DNA from 4 places in the Kocuria rhizosphaericola genome. Region 2 is predicted to be linked to each of the others. Evidence: riboswitches for the same ligand, from Rfam matches in the RefSeq annotation. Region 2 holds a riboswitch; each other region holds the start of a gene.
The links. Region 2 has a riboswitch for S-adenosylmethionine ahead of ACH9D2_RS19075 (MetQ/NlpA family ABC transporter substrate-binding protein). Riboswitches for the same ligand answer to the same signal wherever they lie in the genome.

Region 1 (5,461 bases), on a different contig from region 2:
CCGAGCTCCCCGCCGCCGCGCACGTGCGCCACGGCCCACACCACGCCCCGGTCCAGCAGGGACAGCCGCGAGACCGAGAACGCGGGGTCGGTGCTGTGCTCGTAGGAGCCGTAGGCGTACTGCAGCACCGGCGCCGGCACGGAGGGGTCGAGGTCCGCCCGGCGGATCAGGGAGACGGGGACGCGGGTGCCGTCCGCCGCGGTCGCCCAGTCCCGCTCGACCGCGTAGTCGGCGGGGTCGTAGCCACCGAGCACCGTGGCCTCGCGGCGCAGCAGCGGCTCGCCGGGCAGGGCGCCGTCGTCCCCGGTGGCGCCCGCCACGAAGACGTCGTAGACGCGCGGGGGCGTCGTGAAGGACGTGTAGGAGAGGCGCACCACGGGGGCGTCGTGCTCCGCGGCGGAGACGCTCGCCGTGTAGAGCTCCTCGGCGAACTCCGGCTCCACCGCGGCGGCCTGGGCGGCCGTGCCGAGCCCGGGGAGCGGCAGCAGTCGGACCCGCAGCGTGGTGTCGGCCCGGACGGAGACCACCAGGTGGGTGGCCGTCACGGCGCAGCCGTTGACGCGGACGGTCTCCGAGGCCGGCACGACGTCGCGCAGGGCCACCTCGGCGACCGGGCGGCCGAGGTCGGCCGGGTCCATGAGGGAGATCCGGGAGTTCGGGGCCTCGTGGTCGTGGGTCAGCAGGATCTGCTCCCGCCCGTCCAGCAGCAGGGGCTCCGCCTCGTAGAGCACCCGGTCGGTGCGGGGGAGCACCACCCGCAGCGGCGCCGCCGGGTCCGCGACCGGCTGGATGAGCTGCTCGGAGAACTCGGAGCACATCGCCTCCACCACGATCCAGCGGCGGTCCGCGGACAGGCCCGCCCCGAGCCAGAGACCGGGATCGGCCTCCTCGTGGACGACGACGTCCTCGGCCACCGGGGTGCCCAGCTCGTGCCGGCGCAGCTGGTGGGGGCGCCAGGACTCGTCCACCACGGTGTAGTAGACGGCGCGGGCGTCCGGGGTGAGGAAGGAGCCGTAGAACGTCCCGGGGATCTCGTCGGCGAGCAGCGCTCCCGTGGTGAGGTCCCGGACGCGCAGCGTGAAGCGCTCGTCGCCCGTGACGTCCTCGGCCCAGGCCAGCAGCTCCCCGTCCTCGGAGACGTCGAAGCTGCCGAGGGAGTAGAACTCGTGCTTCGCGGCCTCCGCGTTGGCGTCCAGGAGCACCTGCTCCCCGGTCATGGGGGTGCCGGGCTCGACGACGGGCGGGGTCCAGTCGGCGATGACGTCGCCGGTGGTCACCGCCGGGACCCGGCAGAACACCTGGTGCGCGCCGCCCTCCACCGTGCGGGCGAAGTACCACCAGGCACCGCGGCGGCTGGGCACGGACAGGTCCGTCTCCTGGGTGCGGTCCTTGATCTCCCCGAAGATCGTCTCGCGCAGCCCCGTGAGGTGGGCGGTGGCGGACTCCGCGTACTCGTTCTCCGCGGCGAGGTGGGCGAGCACCTCGGGGGAGTCCTTGTCCCGCATCCACTCGTACGGGTCGGAGAACACGTGGCCGTGGAAGGCGCGCTCGACGGGCTGCTGGCGGATCTGCGGGGGAAGGACAGTCATGGCCCCCATCCTAGGGAAGTCGTCCCGGGAGAGGACGGGCCGGGGCGGCCGGGCCGGTGCCAGAATGGCCGCATGAGCACCCCGGCCCACCTCGCCCCGCGACCGCCCGCCTTCGGATCCACCCGCGCCGACCTGTGGCTGCAGGTGCTGCTGGTCCTGGGCGTGTCCCTGGGCGCCTCGGCCCTCTACGCGGTGCTCTCCCTCGCCGAGCACCTCGCCCGCGGGCCGCTGTCCGAGGCGCAAGCCACGATGAACCCGCCGCTGAGCCTGCAACCGCTCTTCGACCTGCTGCGCCAGCTCACCGGCATCGCCCTGGACCTGGTGCCGGTGCTGCTGGCCCTGTACCTGCTCGCCGGCTCCGCCGGTGCGCTGGGCACGGTCCGCCGGCGGATCGGTCTCGACGCCCGCATGCCCGTCCCGGACCTCGGCCTGGGCACCGTGCTCTTCCTGCTCATGGGGCTGGGGACGCTGGTGCTCTACGGCGCGGGCCGGGCCCTGGGCGTCACCGCCGAGGTCACGACGTCCGGGCTCGCCGAGCACTGGTGGACGGTTCCCGTGCTGCTGCTCTCGGCCGTGCGCCACGCCCTGGTCGAGGAGGTCGTCGTGGTCGCGTTCCTCACCGACCGGCTGACCCGCATCGGCTGGAGCTGGCCCGTGGTGCTGGTGGTCACGGCCCTGTTCCGCGGCAGCTACCACCTGTACCAGGGGATCGGGCCGTTCCTCGGCAACGTGCTGATGGGCCTGGTGTTCGCGGAGCTCTACCGGCGCACCGGCCGGGTGATGCCCCTCGTCGTCGCGCACTTCCTGCTGGACGCCGTGGGATTCCTCGGCGCCGCCCGGCTGCTGGGCTGAGCCGGGGTCCGCCGGGCGGGCCCCGGGCCCTCCCGGCCTCAGATGGTGACGGGGCCGTCCGGGGTGGTGAACGTGACGGAGAGCACCCCCGGGGTGCCGTCCGGATAGCGCCAGTCGACCTCCAGGTCCTGGAGCGCGGTCTCGACGGGGGCGCCCAGCCACTCGGCGACCCGTTCCGGGGCCCCGGCGATGCACATCCCCGCGAGGCCCACGTCCGTGATCCGCGCCTGCGACGGGTGCATCTCGGGGCCGGACTCGAAGTGCACCATGAACGGCAGCTGGGGGTCGGCGATCAGGCCCTTGACGCCGATCTGGCGCCACTCGAGGCACCGCCCGTCCGGGAACACCCGCTGACCGGGCACGGACCGGCGCCCGAGGCGCTGCTCGAAGGGGGTGAGGTCGTCGACCTCCACGACCCAGCCGAGCCAGCCGCCGCCGGCCTCGGACCGGGCGCGCACGGCCTGGCCGAAGGGCGCCTTCTCCGCCGCCGGGTGCTGGAGGACCTCGACGACCTCCACGTACTGGTGGTTGGTGAGGGGCAGGATCATGTTGCGGGTGCCGAAACGTGGGTGCACCCCACCCTTGACCGGCTCGATCCCGAGCTGGTCCGCGATGCGCTCGGTGGTGGCCGCCAGGCCCTCCGGGCGGCAGGCGTAGGACACGTGGTCGACTCTCATGGGCTCATCGTGGCACCCTGTGAGTTTCGTCTCCAAATCGGTCTGCGACGCGCCCGGCGTGGTGCCCCCGGCGCCCCGCGCCGGGCGTCACGGCCGGACCCGGCTTGACGCCGTGTCGCCCGAATCCGGAGAATGCTGTCCAGGTCATGAGCGCCAGCGTCCAAGCCCCAGCTAGCTGGCCGGCAACCCTCCACCGCGGTGGGGTGCCCTGGGTGAAGACCAGGCTCCTCGCGACCGGCGAGCGAGCAAGCGCGGGTCCCCGGTGCCCGGCCCTTCCCGGCCGCACCGCCTCGGCCGGGACGGGACCCCTGACACCCGCAAGGAGTCCCACGGCATGTCCGAGTCCCCCGCTTCCAGCACCGACGTCCCCGCTTCCGGCACCGACGTCTTCACCGCCGAACGGCCCACCCCGGAGAACCCGGGGGGCTGGGCCTTCGAGACCCGGCAGATCCACGCGGGGCAGAGCCCCGACCCGGTCACCGGCTCCCGGGCCCTGCCGATCCACCAGACCACATCCTTCGTCTTCCCGGACGCCCAGGCCGCGGCCGACCGCTTCGCGCTCGCCGAGCTCGGCCCGATCTACACGCGGATCGGGAACCCGACCACGGAGGTCGTGGAGAACCGGATCGCCGCCCTGGAGGGCGGCGTGGGCGCCCTGATGCTCAGCGCGGGGCAGTCGGCGACCACGTTCGCGGTGCTCAACGTCGCCGGCGCGGGCGACCACATCGTGGCCAGCCCGAGCCTCTACGGCGGGACCTACAACCTGTTCAAGTACACGCTGCCCAAGCTCGGCGTCGAGACCACCTTCGTGACGGACCCGGACGACCCCGAGGCCTGGCGGCGGGCGGTCCGGCCGAACACCAAGGCCTTCTTCGCGGAGACGATCCCGAACCCGCGCAACGACGTCCTCGACATCGAGACCGTCTCCGGGATCGCCCACGACCACGAGGTGCCGCTCATCGTGGACAACACCGTGGCGACCCCGTACCTGGTCCAGCCCTTCCGCTGGGGCGCGGACGTCGTGGTGCACTCGGCCACCAAGTTCCTGGGTGGGCACGGCACGGCGATCGGCGGCGTCATCGTGGACTCCGGCGCCTTCGACTTCGGCCGCTACCCGGAGCGCTTCCCCGGCTTCAACCTGCCCGACGAGTCCTACGGCGGACTCGTCTACGCCCAGGCACTGGGGGCGGAGGGCCCCTTCGGCGTCAATCTGTCCTACATCCTCAAGGCCCGGGTGCAGCTGCTGCGCGACCTCGGCTCGGCGATCTCCCCGTTCAACGCGTTCCTCATCGAGCAGGGCATCGAGACGCTGTCCCTGCGGATGGAGCGGCACGTGGACAACGCCGGGAAGGTGGCCCGCTGGCTCGAGGCGCGCGAGGACGTGCGCTCGGTGTCCTGGGCCGGACTGGAGTCCTCCCCCTGGCACGGGCGGGCGCAGAAGTACGCGCCCCTCGGCGCCGGCTCGATCCTGGGCTTCGTCCTCGACGGCGGCCGGGAGGCCGGAGCCGCCTTCGTGGACGCCCTGACCCTGCACTCGAACGTCGCGAACATCGGCGACGTCCGCTCCCTCGTGATCCACCCGGCGTCCACCACGCACAGCCAGCTCCTGCCCGAGGAGCAGCTGGCCTCCGGCGTGGAGCCCGGCTTCGTGCGCCTGTCCGTGGGCCTGGAGAACATCGACGACATCCTGGCGGACCTGGGGCAGGGCTTCGCCGCGGCCGCGGCCGTGCACGGGGGACAGGAGTGACCGTGACCGTCGTGAAGGGCGCCGACGCCGGGACCGCCGTCCGCGAGGACGGCGTGCCGCGCATGGCCGGGATCGGCGAGCTGGAGCTCGAGTCGGGCTTCCGGCTGCCCGAGGTCCGGATCGCCTACGAGACCTGGGGGACGCTCGCCCCGGACGGGTCCAACGCGGTGCTCGTGGAGCACGCCCTCACCGGGGACACCCACGTGGCGGCGGGCAGGGCCCGTCACGGCGCCCCCGAGGCGGAGCGGCGCGCCGCGGAGACCGGCGGCTGGTGGGAGGGCCTGATCGGCCCCGGCGCCGCGATCGACACGGACCGCTACTTCGTGGTCTGCACCAACATCGTGGGCGGCTGCTACGGGTCCACGGGCCCGGCGACCCCCGCGCCGTCGAGCGTGGACCCCGAGGGCCGCCCCTGGGGCTCCCGCTTCCCGCTCGTCACCGTCCGGGACTCCGTGCACGCCGAGGCGGCACTGGCCGACACCCTCGGCATCGACTCCTGGCGCCTGGTCATCGGCGGCTCCATGGGCGGTGCCCGGGCCCTGGAGTGGGCCGTGACCTATCCGGACCGGGTCCGGGCCTGCGCGGTGGTCGCCGCG
Region 2 (5,461 bases):
GCGGCACCGGTCCTGGGCGGCCTCCGAGGGATACTGGGGCCATGACGCCCCTCGCCTCCTCGCCCCGCACCCGTCAGACGCCCGAGCTGCAGGCCCTGGTCGCCGCCGGTCCCCGCAGGATCAGCGTCCTCGGCTCGACGGGCTCCATCGGCACCCAGGCGCTCGACGTCGTGCGGGCCGCGCGCGAACTCGAGGGGCAGCCCCCGTTCACCGTGGTCGCCCTCGCCGCCGGACGGAGCCGCCTCGAGCTGCTGGCCGACCAGGCCGTCGAGACCCGCGCCGCGCTCGTGGCCACGAGCGGCACCGGCGAGGACGCCGCCCGGCTGGCCCGCCTGATCGCGGAGCGGGCCACGTCCGCCCGGGCGGGGGACTACCGCCCCGAGATCGAGCACGGCCCCGACGCCGCGTCCACGGCCGCCGCCCATCCCGGCGCGGAACTCGTGCTCAACGGCATCACCGGCTCCATCGGGCTCGCCCCCACGCTGGCGGCGCTGCGGGCCGGGCACAAGCTCGCCCTGGCGAACAAGGAGTCGCTGATCGCCGGCGGCGCCCTCGTCAAGGCGGCCGCCGCGGCCACCGGGGACCCGGACGCGCTGATCCCCGTGGACTCCGAGCACTCCGCGCTCGCGCAGGCGTTGCGCGGCGGCTCCGCCGGGGAGGTGGACCGGCTCGTGCTGACGGCCTCCGGCGGCCCGTTCCGCGGCCGGTCCCGGGCGGAGCTCGAGACGGTCACGCCGGCGGACGCGCTGCGCCACCCGACGTGGGACATGGGCCTGATGGTGACGACCAACTCGGCGTCCATGGTGAACAAGGCCCTCGAGGTGCTCGAGGCCCACCTGCTCTTCGAGGTGCCCCTCGAGCGGATCGACGTGGTGGTCCACCCGCAGTCGGTGGTCCACTCCATGGTCCAGTTCGTGGACGGCTCCACCCTCGCCCAGGCCTCGCCCCCGGACATGCGCCTGCCCATCGCCCTCGGTCTGGCCTGGCCCCACCGGGTGCCCGGCGCGGCCCTGCCGTGCGACTGGACGCGCGCCACCGAGTGGACCTTCGAGCCCCTCGACCCCGTGGCGTTCCCCGCCGTCGAGCTCATCAAGGCGGCGGGGGAGCGGGGCGGGACGTTCCCCGCCGTGTTCAACGCGGCCAACGAGGAGGCGGTGCACGCCTTCCACGACGGCCGCATCCGGTTCCCGGCCATCGTGGACACGGTCGCGGCGGTGCTGGACGAGCACGACGACGACGGCCCGCTGGAGCTCGAGGCCGTCCTGGCGGCCGAGCGCCGGGCCCGCCGCCGGGCCCGCGAGGTCCTCGCCGGCTGACCGGGCGCCTCCGCCCGGGCGCCCGCACCGGGGCACCGGACCCCGGCGCCGCCGTGCTAGTCTGTCCGCCGGATGACGAGTCCCAGCACGAAGCCCTGGCTTGCTGGGCGGCAACCCTCTCCCGTAGTGGGGTGCCCCAGGTGAACCATCCGGCCACGGCCGACGACGGTCGGCGGCAAGTACGGCTCGACGCCCACCGCGCCCTTCCGCGCGCCGATCGGCCGTCGCCGCCGGATCCCGGCCCTGGTGGAACCTCCGACACCTACGGACCCACGGAAAGGCACCACATGCGATCGCAGCGCCTCCCCCTCCTCGCCCTGGCCACGACCCTCGGCCTCACCCTCACCGCCTGCGGCGGCTCCGCCGGGGAGTCCTCCGGCGAGGGCGTCCTCGCCGACGACAAGGTCACCATCGGTGTCGTGGGCACCGACCCGACCCACGACGCCCTCAAGAAGCTGGCCGAGGAGCAGGGCATCACCGTCGAGTACGTCGACTTCTCCGACTACAACCAGCCGAACCCCGCCACCGAGTCCGGCGACGTGGAGATGACCTGGTTCCAGCACATCCCGTTCCTCGCGGACTACAACAACTCGGCCGGGGGCTCGATCACCCCGATCGGCTCGACCTCGATCTACCCGCTGGGCCTGTACTCCAACCAGTACGACTCCGTCGAGCAGTTCCAGAAGGGCGACGAGATCGCGGTGCCCAACGACGCCGTGAACCTCTCCCGCGCCCTGCTCGTCCTCGAGTCCGCGGGCCTGGTCGAGCTGACCTCCGACACCCTCATCCCCACCGAGCTCGACGTCGACACCGAGGCCTCGACGGTGAAGGTCACCCCGGTCTCCGCGGAGCAGACGGTGCTCTCGCTGGACTCGGTGGCCGGCTCGGTCATCAACAACGACTTCCTCTCGCGGGCGGACATCGACCCGAAGTCGGCGCTCGCCCAGGACGACCCCGAGGCCGAGGGCTCGCGCGCCTATGTCAACCTCTTCACCACGACCGAGGAGCTCGCCGACGACGAGACCCTCCAGCAGGTGGCCGGCCTCTACCACGAGGAGCCCGTGCTCGAGGCCGAGATGACGGAGACGAAGGACACCGCCGTGCCGCTGCAGCTGGAGCAGCAGGAGCTGCAGGAGCTGACCGAGCGCTACCAGCAGGAGCTCAAGGACCAGGAGCAGTGAGCGCGGCGGTCCCCGCCGGGCCGCCCTCACCCGGGCGCCCGGACGAGGTGCTCGTCCGCTTCAGCAACGTCTCCAAGACCTTCCGCACCGGCTCGGGGCGGGCGGCGCGGGAGGTGCTCGCGGTCGACGACGTCAGCCTCGACGTCCGCCGCGGCGAGATCTTCGGCGTGATCGGCTACTCCGGGGCCGGCAAGTCCACCCTGGTGCGCCTGATCAACGGGCTCGAGCCCGTGTCCTCGGGCTCCCTGACCGTGGAGGGCTTCGAGGTGGCCGGCCGGCGCGAGACCGAGCTGGCGCCCGTGCGGCAGGAGATCGGCATGATCTTCCAGCAGTTCAACCTCTTCACCTCCCGCACCGTCGCCGGCAACGTCGAGTACCCGCTCAAGCGGGCCGGCTGGCCCAAGGAGAAGCGCAGGGCCCGGGTGGCCGAGCTGCTCGAGTTCGTGGGCCTGTCCGCGCGGGCCCGCAACTACCCGGAGCAGCTCTCCGGCGGGCAGAAGCAGCGCGTGGGCATCGCCCGCGCCCTGGCGACCAGTCCGAAGCTGCTCCTGGCCGACGAGTCGACGAGCGCCCTCGACCCGGAGACCACGCAGGAGGTGCTCCAGGTGCTGCAGCGGGTCAACCGGGAACTGGGGATCACCATCGTGATCATCACCCACGAGATGGACGTGGTCCGGGCGATCGCCGACCGGGTGGCCGTGATGCAGGACGGGAAGGTCGTGGAGCACGGCTCCACCGTGGACATCTTCGCCCGGCCCCGCACCGAGACCGCCCGCCGCTTCGTCTCCTCCGTCCTGCACTCGGTGCCCGACGCCCGCGAGGTGGAGCGGCTGCGCCGCGCCCACCGCGGCCGCCTGGTGATCGTGGACGTCGGCGACGGCGTGGACATCGGCGGGGTGCTCTCCGACGGCGCCGCCCGCGGAGTCCGCTTCACCATCGCCTACGGCGGGATCAGCGTGCTCCAGGAGCAGTCCTTCGGGTCCCTGACCTTCGAGCTGACGGGCGAGGACGCGGCTGTGCAGGCCGTGGTCGACGAGATGTCCCGCATCACGACCCTGAGAGAGGTGGCCGCGTGAACGACTGGTCCGTCCTGGGACCCGAGCTGCTGGCCGCGCTCGGGGAGACCCTCTACATGGTGGCCGTCACGCTGCTGCTCGCCGGTGCGCTCGGACTGCTCGTGGGCGTGGGCCTCTACGTCACCCGCCGCGGCAACATCCTGGAGAACCGCGCGGTCCACGAGGGGCTCAACCTCGTGGTGAACTTCGTCCGGCCGATCCCGTTCATCATCCTGCTGGCCGCGCTCGGACCGGTGACCCAGGAGGTCGTCGGGACCCGGCTCGGGCCCAACGCGGCGATCTTCGCGATGACCATCGGGGCGATGTTCGCGGTGGCGCGCATCGTGGAGCAGAACCTCATGAGCGTGGACCCCGGCGTCGTCGAGGCCGCCCGCTCCATGGGGGTCTCCCGCGCCAGGATCATCACCACGGTGATCCTGCCCGAGGCGCTGGGCCCCCTCGTGCTCGGCTACACCTTCCTGGTCATCGGCATCACGGACATGTCCGCGATGGCCGGGGCCATCGGCGCCGGCGGCCTGGGCGACTTCGCCCTGCGGCTGGGCTACCAGCGGTTCAACGACGAGGTCACGTGGGCGGCGGTCGCCGTCATCGTGGTCCTGGTCCAGCTCGTGCAGGTGGTGGGCAACAGACTGGCCCGGCGGATCCTGCGCCGCTGAGGCAGGCCGCCCGCGCGCCCCGCGACGGCCGGTGCGTCTCCTCCGGGAGGCGCACCGGCCGTCGTCGTGCACTGGTGCGCCTGCCACGCACCGTCCAGGATGGTGGTGCAGACTGGTCCTCGCCGTGCCGAGCGCACGGACCCGCCGTCCCCGGCGCCCGCCGGGGACCTTCGACGATCCCGGGAGGTCCGACGGATGGGCGTCGCGCTGTTCCTCGTGGGCGTGCTGCTGGCCGCGGTCGCCATCGCGGTCTCCATCGCCCTCCACGAGATCGGCCACCTGGTGCCGGCCAAGCTCTTCGGCGTGCGCGTCACGCAGTACATGGTCGGCTTCGGGCGCACCGTGTTCTCCCGCCGGCGGGGCGAGACGGAGTACGGGCTCAAGGCGGTCCCGCTGGGCGGCTACATCTCGATGGTGGGGATGTACCCGCCGGCGAGTGAGGGCGCGACGGCCCGGGCCTCGAGCACCGGCGTGTTCCAGCAGCTGGCGGCCGAGGCGCGCGGCGCCGCCGCCGACCAGCTCGCCCCCGGGGACGAGGACCGCGTGTTCTACCGCCTGCCCGTGTGGAAGCGGATCGTCATCATGCTCGGCGGCCCGGTGATGAACCTGCTGCTCGGTGCCCTGTGCCTCGCCGTCCTGCTCTCCGGCTTCGGGACGGCGACGCCCACCACCACGGTCGCGTGGGTCTCCGAGTGCGTGGTCACCGCCGAGCGCCAGACCGCCGGGCAGACCGAGTGCCGCCCGGAGGACCCGCAGGCCCCCGCGAACGCCGCGGGCCTGCGCCCCGGGGACGTCGTCACGGCCGTCGACGGCGCCCCGGTCGCCTCCTGGGACGAACTCACCGGCCGCATCCGCGACCGGGCCGGGGAGCGGATCCCGGTGGTGGTCGAGCGGGACGGGCGGACCGTGTCCACCGAGCTCACCCCGATCCTGTCCTCGCGTCCCGTGCTCGACGGCTCCGGGGCCGCGGTGACCGGGGAGGACGGCGCCCCCCGCTACGAGGAGGTCGGCTTCATCGGGATCAGCCCCACCACCGAGCCCGTCCGGCAGCCGCTGACCGCGGTGCCCGGGGCGGTTCTCGACGGGCTGCAGCAGATCGCCGGAGTCGTCCTGCACCTGCCGCAGCGGATCTACGAGGTCGCGGAGGCTGCGTTCTCCGACGCGCCGCGGGACCCCGACGGGCCGATCTCCGTGGTGGGGGTCGGCCGGATCTCGGGGGAGATCGCCGCGCA
Region 3 (5,461 bases), on a different contig from region 2:
CGTCGTCCTGTGGCGGGCCGGTGTGGTGCTGGACACCACATCGGCCGTGCGCAACATCGTGACACCTTCCTTCCGGTTGGTAAAGTATTTTTTCATGAGCACTTCCTCCCGTGAGCGGATTCTCGACGGCGCCCTCCAGCTGATCCGGAGCGGTGGCACGATCTCGCTCGCGTCGGCCGCACGGCAAGCGGGCCTGACCAAGCCGGGAGTGATGTACCACTTCCCCACCAAGGAAGCGCTGATGCTCGCCCTGGTGGACCGGGTGATGGACGGCTGGGACGCGCAGATGTCCCGCCGCCTCTCCGCCCCGCCGGAGCAGGTGCCGGCCGACGAGCGTCTGCGCGCCTACCTGGACTGGTGCCTCTCGGGCGAGGTCGACGAGACGGACCTGGTGATGCTCACGGACCAGCGGCTGCGCGCGACGCTCAAGGAGCGCTGGGTCGCGCGGGTGGCACCGTGGGTGGACCTGCCCGTGGACCTGCCCGCCGAGCGCCGGAGCCGGCTGCTGGCCGTGCGGCTGCTCGCCGACGGCGTGTGGTTCGCCGATGCCGCCGGCGTCTTCGCCCCTGACCTCGAGGAGCGGGCGCGGCTCCGGGCGGTCGCCGACGCCCTGCTGGCGGACTGAGCCGCGACCCGGTGGCGGCTGCTGGTCGAGCTCGGTGGCGTGCCGGCCTGAGTGGCTCCGGGCGGTGGGTTCGGAGTGCGCCCGCACCGCGCGGGGTCCTCGGGCGATGTCCGCGGTGCCCCGGCACCACCCGGGTGGTGCGGTCCCGGAACTCGTGTACAGTGGTTCGCAGTTGTTGAGGTTCGTTTTTGTCTTTCAAGCAGTTCGGCCCACTCGGGTGCAGCAGTTTTTCTGAGAAGACGTTTTCCATGCATCACAACTGTTTTGTTTCTCGAACGTCGGGAAACGTTCATCTCATGAAGGATCAGGTCTCCCATGACTACCGGCATCGTCAAGTGGTTCAACGCTGACAAGGGCTTCGGCTTCATCACCCCCGAGGACGGCTCCAAGGACGTCTTCGCCCACTTCTCCGCGATCAACTCGAACGGCTTCCGCTCGCTGAACGAGAACGACCGCGTCGAGTTCGAGACCCAGGACGGCCCCAAGGGCCCCCAGGCCGCGAACATCAACGTCATCTCCTAAGGATCCTGCTCGGGCCCCGGCCCGCAGATCCTCCAGAACCGTCGTCGGGCTCCGCCCGGCGGCGGTTCTGTCGTCGTGCCCCACGGGGGGCGTCTCACGGGGCAGAATCACTGGGAGAGAAGCGCGGGCGAGACGCGCCGCAGCAGAGCCCCGGGAGGAAGCACCGTGAGCGTTCCCGATCCGCGCCCCGCGGCGGCGGAGCCGGAGGACCCCTTCGTGGTCAACCGGATTCCCGACGCCGAGCTGGAGGTCACCGTGCCCTTCGAGCTCGAGGCCTCCGAGTGGGAGTTCGACGGCTCCGCCGACGAGGCCGGCGGCTGGGGCTCCGCGGGGGACTACGGTCTTGAGTGAGCGCCGTGCGGACCCCTCCGCACGCCTGCTCGTCCGTGTACCTGCACTCGTGCATCCACCGCGCCCGGCCACGACGGAGGCCGCAGCCCGATGGGCTGCGGCCTCCGTCGTGTCCTGCCCGCAGGCTACGCCGACAGCGGGAGGGACGAGGGGTGGAGCTTGAAGAACGGGTGCCGTCCGGTGGCCGCGAGGGCTCCGGGGACGAGGAGCTGGCGGTACTTGGCGCACCATTGCGCGGTTCCCTCCGCGTGCTCCGCCGCGGCGGCGAGGTCGTCGGCCTCAGGGCTCAGGTACTCCTGCACGTCCCCGTCGGTCGACGTGAGCCGGACGAGGTGCAGATCGGGGAGGGCGGTGACGGTCACGTCGATCCACTCCTCGCGCTGGTCGGTGGTGATGGCTGTTCTTTCTTCGGACATGGTCATGTTTTCTCCTGACGTTCTTGCAGGCATCCGATGGCGTTGCCCGCCGCTTCGTCATCCGATCCACCCGGGAACATCGGGTTGGCGCGCAGCGGGTCGGAGCCTCTCCACGGGCTCGTCGGGGATCGTCGATCTCCGGTCGAGCACGTGGACGCCGCATCTCGAGAAGCAGATCCAGGCTACCCCGGAGCTCCGACACCTCGACAAGCGAGTCGTGAGTTGTGTCACTGAAACGTAATGCTCGGGCTCGTCGTCGGCGCCGTCCCCGGTGTTCCGAGCCCATTCCAGCGGAGGGATGTGTCGCCGAGGTGTCGCAGCGGTGACGTCCCGGGGAAGACCGGCGCACAGGTGGGCGGCGCGGGATGCCGCCGGGGCGGAGCTCGCCGATGTGGTTCAATGGAGACAGCTTCAAGAGACCCGGTCGGCAAGCTCCGACTTGACCGGGCACCAACCCCATGTTCACGGGTGGTTCGGATGACGAAGCGGCTCGCATCACCGCCGCGGCGGTACCCGGTGCGAGCAAGAGCGCCCGAAGGATCCCCGGTCATGTCCGACCCCCGCACCCCTGCCCCCTCCGCCCGTGCCGGAGCGTTCTCCGAGACCGCCCCGGGCGTCCCAGCCGGAAGGGACCCGGTCCCGAGCGACCCGGCCCGGAGCGTCCCGCCCATCAGCGTCTCCGCCATGAGCCTCGAGGACTACGCCCGTGCCGTGCAGGCCCGCACCGAGTTCGTGGACTTCCTGCTGGCTCCGGCCCGCGGGGAGCTCGCCGCCGCGGCCTGAGGTCCCGCGCCGTGGACCTGCTCCTGGACCGTTCCGTGCTGCTGGGGGTGCGCACCCCGGAGCGCTGCCCCGGGCTGGCCGAAGCCCTGCGCCGGCACGGCCACCGGCGGCTGTTCCTGCCGGCCACGGTGCTCGGCGAGCTGCTCGCCGAGCGGCCCGACGAGACGCTGTGGGTGGAGCAGCTCGAGCTGCGCTTCCCGGGCCGGGTGCTCCCGGTGGACGCCGCCGTGGCCCGGGCGTGGGGCTCGCTGGGCGCGACGGTGGCCGCCGACCCGCTCGCCGGGCTCACCGCCGCCACGGCCCAGGTGCACGGGCTGACCGTGCTGACCGTGGAGCCGGGGCGGTACGCCGGCACCGGGGCGTCCGTGCTGGACGCGGCCCCCGCCCGGCGGTAGCCCTCAGCCGGCGCGGCGGTGGCGCGGGCCGCGCCCCCGCACCGAGAGCTCCACGGCGTGCTCGTAGTGCTCGAGCAGCTGTCCGACCAGGACGTCCCACGTCCGGCCCTGGACCGCCGCGTGCGCGGCGGCGCCGAACGCGGCCCGCTTCGCCTCGTCGCCCAGGAGGTCGACCACGTGCCCGCGGAGCGCACCGAGGTCGCCCGGGGGGTAGAGCCAGCCGGTGCGGGACCGGTCCACGAGGTCGAGCGGCCCGCCCCGACCGGTCGCGACGACCGGCACCCCGGAGGCCATGGCCTCCTGGATCGTCTGGCAGAACGTCTCGAACTCGCCGGGATGGACGAACACGTCGAAGGACGCCATGATGCGCGCGAGGTCGGCGCCGCTGCGCCGCCCGGTGAAGTGGGCCTGCGGGAGCCGGCGGCGCAGGGCGTCCTCCTCCGGCCCCGAGCCCACGACCACGAGCCGCGTGCCGGGCAGGTCCGCGACCGCGGCGAGGTCCTCGACCTGCTTCTCCGGCGCGATCCGGCCCACGTAGCCGACGATCCGCCGGCCGCCGCCGACCTCCTCCCGCCACTGCTCGTCCCGGTGCCGGGGGCAGAAGCGGGTGGTGTCCACCCCGCGCCGCCACAGGTGCACGTCGTGGACGCCGTGCTCGGTGAGCTGCCGGACCGCCGAGGTGGACGGCGCGAGCGTGAGCGTGGCGAGGTTGTGCATGGAGCGCACGTGCCCCCACAGGAGATGCTCGAGGAACGGCGCCCCGTACTTGGCCGCGTATCCGGGCACGTCCGTCTGGTAGACCGCCACGCACGGCACCCCGAGCTGCTGGGCCGCCAGGATCGCCCGGCGGCCCAGCACGAACGGGGAGGCCACGTGGACCACGTCCGGCCGGAAGCGCGCCAGCTGCCGGCGCACCCGCGCCACGGTCCCCCCGGCTACGCGCACGGCCGGGTAGCCGGTGAGGGGAACGGCGGGCAGCCGGTGCACCGGCACCCCGTCGAGGTCCTCGACGACGTCCTCCACGAGGCGCCCGAGCGGCGCGGGGTCGTAGGAGGGTGCCAGGACGGCGACGTCGTGCCCCCCGGCGACCAGCTGCTCGACGACCCGGAGCACCGAGTGGGTGACTCCGTTCAGGTGGGGGAGGAACTGCTCGGCGACCACGGCGACTCTCATGTGCGCGAGCCTGCCCGGGGCGGGCGACCGGACGGGAAGCGGCACGTGGCCCGCCGGTGAAGGCGCCGTGAAGCCTCTGCCGGGGCGCCGCGCGGGCGTGGGAGGATGGGCGGTGATGAACTCCCATGGCTCTTCCTCCCCCGCAGCACGCCCCGACCGCCGTGGCGTGCCGATGCCGCTGTGGCTGCAGGGCGTGCTGGAACTCGGCTCCGTGGCCGTGGTGTCCTACCTGCTGGTCCTGCTGACCGTCCTCATGGTGTGGCTCGCCGACGGCTTCGACACCCTCGGCCTGATCGGCGGGTTCGTGCTCTCCGGCCACGTGTGGCTGCTCGCCCACCTCACGCCCCTCCAGGTGGCCCTGGACCCGGGGGCGGGACTGCCCGCGACCACCGGGACGCTCAACCTCGTCCCGCTGGGACTGACCCTCGTGCCGTTCGCGCTCGCGTGGCAGGCCGGGAGGCGGCTGGCGCGCGCCTGCTGGGAGGGTCAGTTCTGGCAGCCGTACCTCAGCGGCCTCGCCGCCTACTGCGCGTTCGGCGCGGCGGCCGCGCTGCTGTTCAGCGGCGGGCCGGTCTCGGCGAGCCCGGTGGCCGCGGCCGTCTTCCCGCTCGTTCCCGTGGCCCTGGGCGCGTTCGTGGGCGCGTACCGGGCCTCCCGGTCGCTGCCGGGGCTGATCGGCGTCAACGCCGCCGCGTGGGTCGAGCGCACGAGCCAGTACTCCCGCTGGGCCGGGTCCTACGTGTGGGCCGTGCTGCGCGCCGGGTTCGTCGCGGCCGTCGCCGGGGTCGGCGCCGGGGCGGCCCTGCTCGCCGCCGCCCTGTTCTGGAACTGGAACGACGTGGTGGGCGTCTACCAGCGGCTCGGCACCGGCGTGCCGGGGGACACCGCGCTGACGGGGCTCCAGCTCGGCTACCTGCCCAACCTCGCCGTCTACGCCCTGGCCTGGGCCACGGGCGCGGGCTTCGACCTGGGCTCCGGCACCCACGTCTCCCCGCTGGGCACCGACGCCGGGCCCGTGCCGATGCTCCCGGCGCTCGCCGCGCTGCCGCCCGCGGAGCTGCCGGCGTGGGCGCTCGTGGTGGTCGTGCTGCCGGTCCTGGCCGGTGTCCTCGCCGGCTGGTGGTTCCTGCGCGAGGGGGAGAACCACCTGGACGACTGGATGGCGCTCCGGCTGCCCGCCCGCTGGATCACGTTCC
Region 4 (5,461 bases), on a different contig from region 2:
GGACGTAGTCGACGAGGGGGACGCCCTCGGGCGCCGTGACGTGCAGGGCGTTGGGCATGACGGGCTCCTCGGTGGTGGGCGGCTTCATCGGGCCCGGGCGGCCAGGAGCCCGGGGTCCGCGTGGACGCGGAAGGCCTCGGCCGCGGGGTGGTCGAACGCGCGCTCGACGTCGACGAACGGCTGGGCGTCGGGGAGGGTCCGGTGCAGTGGGTGTCCCATGGTTCAGTCCTGGGTGTGCTCGCCGCGGTCCGCGGCTCGGGTGTCGAGCACGGCGTCGAGGCGGCGGAACTGCTCCTCCCGGACCAGCCGGTAGCGGTCGATCCACGCGGTGAGCGCCTCGAGCCGTGCGGGGTCCAGGTGGACGGGCCGGCGCTGGGCGTCACGGGTGCGCGTGACGAGCTGCGCCTGCTCGAGGACCTGGATGTGCTTCGAGACCGCCTGCTTGGAGATCGCGAAGGGTTCCGCCAGTTCGGTGACCGTGGCCGGTCCCCGGCTGAGCCGGGCGACGATGCGGCGGCGGACCGGGTCGGCGAGGGCCAGGAAGGCCTTGTCGAGGAGGTCGTCGTCGCCGGCGTCCACGGTGTTTGTCAACTGATTCCTTGATCAACCTTTTGGTTGTTAAAGGTTAGGTCTCCCGCGAGATCGGGGCAAGGTCCGGGACCGGATCGTGACGGGCGGGGATCGTCGCGGGCTCCTCGGCCTCCTCGGAGACCTGCGGTGCCCCGGGTCCCGTGCGCGGCCGCACGGCCGCGGCCAGGCAGGCGGCCGTGACGACGGCCAGCGCGGCCGCCACCCCGCGGTTGACGAAGAACGCGTGGATCTGGGAGTGGTTGCTGAGCACCGTGTACCAGACGGGCACGACCACGGCCGGCAGGGACAGGACGGCGGCGACCCCCCACCGGGCGAGCCCTCCCCGTCGCAGCGCCAGGACCAGGCCCACGGCCGCCGCGAGCAGGCAGCCGGTCAGCACGAGCCCCGAGGTGGGCACCATGGTCCACCAGTAGTGGACGTTGACGCGCGCCCCCGCCCCGAACGCCTCGGAGACCCCCGCGTGGTCGCCTCCGGTCCGGTTCCCGACGTTGCGGCGGACCACCTCCAGGGTGGCCGGGAAACCCAGGAAGGCGCCCGCGATGACCCACCGTGCGAGCCAGGTGACGGCGAAGGCCACCGGCCAGACCACTCCGCCGAGGACCACGGCCAGGAGGGTCGCGCCGAGCTCGCGGCGGTGGTACCACGTCACGGCTCCCACGGCGAAGGCGGACATCGCCCACGGCACGGCGGGGGTCGTGAGGAGGTCCACGAAGCAGAAGAGCGCGGCGCCCAGGGCGACCCCCGAGTACGCCATCCGGGGCGAGCGTCCCGCCCCGAGGGCGGAGAGGATCACGGACAGGAAGATGAAGGCGATGGAGATCGACTGACTGAAGGACGTCGAGGGCGTGGACAGCAGGTTCGTTCCCACGACGTACGGCAGGACGAGGGCCAGTCCCACGGCGGTGGAGGTCCGGGCGCGGACCGCGAGGAACGCGCCGACCAGGGCGAGCACCATGAGGGTGCCCGAGACGATCCGCAGCCCCTCGATGCCCGTCAGGGCCATCACCGGACGCGTGATCACGGTGTAGCCGGCCCAGTACTTGAAGTAGTCGTTGTCGGTGAGCACGGCCCCCTCGGAGATCGCCCGCAGCTGCTCCGGCCCCCCGCCGCAGGTGGCCAGGCGGGGCATCCGGATCGCCCGGCTGAACGCGGACTCCTCCGGGGACGCGCCCAGGCCCGTCCCCGCCACGACGCACTCGGTGAAGGTGTCCGCGGGGGTGCCCATCCGGTCGATCGCGTCGATGGGCCCGTAGGTGCCGTCCTCGACGGCCGCGACGAGGTTCTCGACGATGGGCCGGTCCGGCACGGCCTGGCCCAGCGTCAGCAGCCCGAACAGGGCGAACTGCAGGACCAGCAGCATCCCCAGCCCCTGGGCCCAGGGCAGCAGGGGGAGCAGCCGCGCCCGCACGGCCTCCCGTCCCGCGCTCACGGGACCTGCCGCCGGTGGTCCGCACCGTGGTCCCCGGCCCGCCGGCCCGGGCCGTCCCCGCCGCTCCACGGAGGAGCCGGGAGGCGCAGGTAGAACAGCCGGGAGGTCTCCCGGCGGATCTTCGCCTGGCCGCTCAGGAGCACGCCCATGAGCAGGAACACCCCGGCGAGGACCATCAGGGAGGCGGCCAGGAACGCCGTCGGGAACCGGGGGACGAGACCGGTGCCCGCGAACTCCGCGATCACGGGCAGGCCGAGGACCAGGCCCAGGAGGAACAGGGCCAGGGAGACGGCGCCGGTGACGAGGAACGGGCGCTCGTGGAAGAGGAGCTGCCCGAAGATGCCCAGGATCCGGAAGCCGTCGTGGTAGGTCCGCAGCTTGCTCTCGCTGCCGGCGGCCCGGTCGCGGAAGCCCACGGCGACCTCGGCCTGCGGCACCCGGGCGTTGACGGCGTGGACGGTCAGCTCCGTCTCGATCTCGAACTCGCGCGACAGCGCGGGGAAGGACTTGACGAAGCGGCGCGAGAAGACCCGGTAACCGCTGAGCATGTCGGAGACCTTCCGGCGGAAGGCGAAGGTGACGAGGCCGTTGAAGAACCTGTTGCCGGACTCGTGCCCCGACCGGTACGCGGTGCTGGTGACCTGCCGGCGCACGCCCAGCACGTGGTCGTAGGGCCCGGACAGCAGGGTCTCGATCATGGCAGGGGCGTCGGCGACGTCGTAGGTGTCGTCGCCGTCGATGAGCAGGTAGACGTCGGCGTCCAGGTCCGCGAAGGCCCGCCGGACCACGTTGCCCTTGCCCTTCTCCTCCTCGCGCCGCACGTGTGCCCCGGCACGCCGCGCGGCCTCGGCGGTGCCGTCCGTCGAGCAGTTGTCGTAGACGTGCACCTCGATGCCGGGCACCGCGGCGTGCAGGTCGGTGACGACCTTCGCGATCGCCGCCTCCTCGTTGTGGCACGGCACAACGGCCACGATGCGGGGGGTGGGAAGCATGGGCACTCGTTCCTGCGGTCCGGAGTCGGGGTGACTCGTCCATTATGACGAGGGCGCGAGGGGCGCAGGACCGTGGTCCGCGCGTCCGTGTTGCGTCCTGTGACGTCGTGGTCGTCACAGTCGGCGCACCCGCGTCTTCTGGGCGCCCGGGCTTGGCAGCACGGCGGGGCAGCCGCTGGAATGGGCCTTGCATCTATCCAGAGCGGCCGAGAGACCTGGCTCGTCGACGCCGCAGCAACCATCCGCGCCCCCGCCACGGGGTGCGCGGAACGGTGCTCCCGCCAGGACCGATGGAGCTGTCGCAGCCTCCCGGGTCCGCCCGAGGGACGGCTGGCGCCCTCCCTCGGGGTGACCCTTGGAGGAAGAACGTGACACCACGCCCGATCGCCCGGCCGGCGCCGCCGTCCCTGTCCTACGAGCTCTATCCGCCCCGCGGCCCGGCGAGCGCCGCCACCCTGCTGCGGACCATCGAGGAGCTCGAGCCCACCCGTCCCGACCACGTCTCCGTGACGTACAGCGGGGACGAGCAGCGCCGGGACAGCTCGCTCGCCCTGCTCGACCACCTCCTGGCCCGCACGAGCCTGCGGCCGCTGGCGCACCTCACGTGCGTCGGGAGCACCCGGGCCGAGCTGGAGCAGACCGTGGCCTCGCTGGTCCGCCGCGGCGTCCGGGGCGTCCTGGCCCTGCGCGGGGACCGTGACCCGGGGGCGGAGCCGGGCGAGCTCCGGTACGCCGGCGAGCTGGTGGAGCTCGTGCGCGAGGTCGAGCAGAGCCACACGGCGTCCCTGGCGGCCGGCCGGCTCGCCGTGGGCGTGGCCGCCTATCCGACCCGGCACCCGGAGTCCCCCTCGTTCCGCCACGACGTCGAGGTGCTGCTGGCCAAGCAGCGCGCCGGGGCGGACTTCGCGATCACGCAGGTCTACTTCCGTCCGCAGCGCTACGAGCGCCTGGTCGCCGCGGCCCGCGCAGCCGGGGTGACCATCCCGATCGTCCCCGGGATCATGCCGGTCACCGATCCGCGGCGGCTGCAGACCCTGTGCCGGCTGGCCGGCCTGGCGCCCCACCCCGGCCTGGCCGCCGCGCTCGAGGACGCCCCCGGGCCCGCGGAGCGGCACCGGGCCGGCGTGGCCTTCGCGGCCCGGCTGGCCCGCGCCGCCCTGGACGCCGGCGCCCCCGGCCTGCACCTCTACACCTTCAACGAGCACCGGGCCGCGCTCGACCTGCTGGAGCACGTGGAGCTCCCCCGCGTCCCGCACGTGCCCGTCCCGCTCGACGACCTGCTGCTCCCCGCGTGAGCACGCCGCCTCCCCGCCCTTCCGCACGAACTCACAACACCTCCCAGGAGATCCTCATGACCACTGTCCCGTTCCCCGCCGCCACCATCACCGGCTACCCCCGGATCGGCCGCCGCCGCGAGCTGAAGAAGGCCCTCGAGGCCTACTGGGCCGGGCGCTCGACCCGCGAGGAGCTCGAGTCGGCGGCCGCCGACCTGCAGCTGGCCACCTACCGCCGGCTCGTGGAGCTGGGCCTCGGCGCCCAGGACTCGTCCCTGCCCGCGGCGTTCCCCCTCTACGACCAGGTCCTGGACACCACCGTGGCCCTCGGGGCGGTCCCGTCCCGCTTCGCCGACCTCGCCGACGCCGAGGGCCGGCTCGACCTCGACGCGAGCTTCGTGCTCGCCCGTGGCGACGCCGGGCGCGCGCCGCTCGAGCTGACCAAGTGGTTCGACACCAACTACCACTACCTCGTGCCGGAGATCGGCCCGGACACCCCGTTCCGCGCCACCGCCGACCGGCTAGTGGCCGACGTCCGCCGCGCCACCGCGCACGGCTTCGCCGTCCGCCCGGTCCTCGTGGGCCCCGTGTCCTTCCTCCTCCTCGCCAAGGCCGACGACGACGCCCCCGCGGGCTTCGACCCCCTGCAGCGGCTCCCCGAGCTGCTCCCGGTGTACGCGGAGCTGCTGGGCGAGCTCGCCGCGGCCGGCGCGGACTGGGTGCAGCTGGAGGAGCCGGCGCTCGTGGCGGACCAGCACGTCCCCGCCGAGCAGCTCGCCCCGTCCGTGTGGGACGCCTACACGACCCTGTCCGCCGCCCCCCGGCGCCCGCAGCTGTTCGTCACCACCTCCTACGGCTCCCCCGGGCCGCTGCTGCACCCGCTGGCCTGCTCCGGGGTGGAGGCCCTGCACCTCGACCTCGTCAAGGGCGCGGCGCCGACCCCCGAGGAGCTGGAGTTCTTCCAGGGCGAGGACTCCGCCGTGCTCGTGGCCGGGGCCGTCGACGGGCACAACGTGTGGCGGGCCGACCTGACCGGCCGGCTCGACCAGCTCGCGGTGCTGGCCCGCGGCGGCGCCCAGGTGTCCGTGGCCTCCTCCACGTCCCTGTTCCACGTCCCGCACGACGTGGCCGAGGAGGCCGGGCTGGACCCGCTGCTGCGGAGCTGGCTCGCGTTC

Region 1: another riboswitch for S-adenosylmethionine. It lies ahead of ACH9D2_RS17880 (bifunctional o-acetylhomoserine/o-acetylserine sulfhydrylase); the one in region 2 lies ahead of ACH9D2_RS19075 (MetQ/NlpA family ABC transporter substrate-binding protein).
Region 3: another riboswitch for S-adenosylmethionine. It lies ahead of ACH9D2_RS05815 (hypothetical protein); the one in region 2 lies ahead of ACH9D2_RS19075 (MetQ/NlpA family ABC transporter substrate-binding protein).
Region 4: another riboswitch for S-adenosylmethionine. It lies ahead of ACH9D2_RS04105 (methylenetetrahydrofolate reductase); the one in region 2 lies ahead of ACH9D2_RS19075 (MetQ/NlpA family ABC transporter substrate-binding protein).

Annotation. Positions count from the first base shown of each region.
Region 1 covers NZ_JBISWK010000175.1:11,770-17,230, reverse strand. The annotation lists gene ACH9D2_RS17895 (S9 family peptidase) at 1-1,589, opposite strand, end outside; gene ACH9D2_RS17890 (CPBP family intramembrane glutamic endopeptidase) at 1,662-2,441, shown strand; gene ACH9D2_RS17885 (VOC family protein) at 2,480-3,118, opposite strand; SAM riboswitch class IV at 3,261-3,376, shown strand; gene ACH9D2_RS17880 (bifunctional o-acetylhomoserine/o-acetylserine sulfhydrylase) at 3,453-4,865, shown strand; gene metX (homoserine O-acetyltransferase MetX) at 4,862-5,461, shown strand, end outside.
Region 2 covers NZ_JBISWK010000186.1:6,904-12,364, forward strand. The annotation lists gene dxr (1-deoxy-D-xylulose-5-phosphate reductoisomerase) at 42-1,316, shown strand; SAM riboswitch class IV at 1,388-1,504, shown strand; gene ACH9D2_RS19075 (MetQ/NlpA family ABC transporter substrate-binding protein) at 1,604-2,497, shown strand; gene ACH9D2_RS19080 (methionine ABC transporter ATP-binding protein) at 2,494-3,573, shown strand; gene ACH9D2_RS19085 (methionine ABC transporter permease) at 3,630-4,229, shown strand; gene ACH9D2_RS19090 (M50 family metallopeptidase) at 4,425-5,461, shown strand, end outside.
Region 3 covers NZ_JBISWK010000052.1:3,737-9,197, forward strand. The annotation lists gene ACH9D2_RS05795 (TetR/AcrR family transcriptional regulator) at 95-625, shown strand; gene cspE (transcription antiterminator/RNA stability regulator CspE) at 941-1,147, shown strand; gene ACH9D2_RS05805 (hypothetical protein) at 1,313-1,498, shown strand; gene ACH9D2_RS05810 (hypothetical protein) at 1,624-1,920, opposite strand; SAM riboswitch class IV at 2,324-2,449, shown strand; gene ACH9D2_RS05815 (hypothetical protein) at 2,464-2,697, shown strand; gene ACH9D2_RS05820 (PIN domain-containing protein) at 2,709-3,092, shown strand; gene ACH9D2_RS05825 (glycosyltransferase) at 3,096-4,265, opposite strand; gene ACH9D2_RS05830 (cell division protein PerM) at 4,438-5,461, shown strand, end outside.
Region 4 covers NZ_JBISWK010000036.1:1,333-6,793, reverse strand. The annotation lists gene ACH9D2_RS04130 (SRPBCC family protein) at 1-58, opposite strand, end outside; gene ACH9D2_RS04125 (hypothetical protein) at 85-219, opposite strand; gene ACH9D2_RS04120 (ArsR/SmtB family transcription factor) at 223-579, opposite strand; gene ACH9D2_RS04115 (hypothetical protein) at 626-2,020, opposite strand; gene ACH9D2_RS04110 (glycosyltransferase) at 2,017-3,012, opposite strand; SAM riboswitch class I at 3,203-3,309, shown strand; gene ACH9D2_RS04105 (methylenetetrahydrofolate reductase) at 3,381-4,307, shown strand; gene metE (5-methyltetrahydropteroyltriglutamate--homocysteine S-methyltransferase) at 4,364-5,461, shown strand, end outside.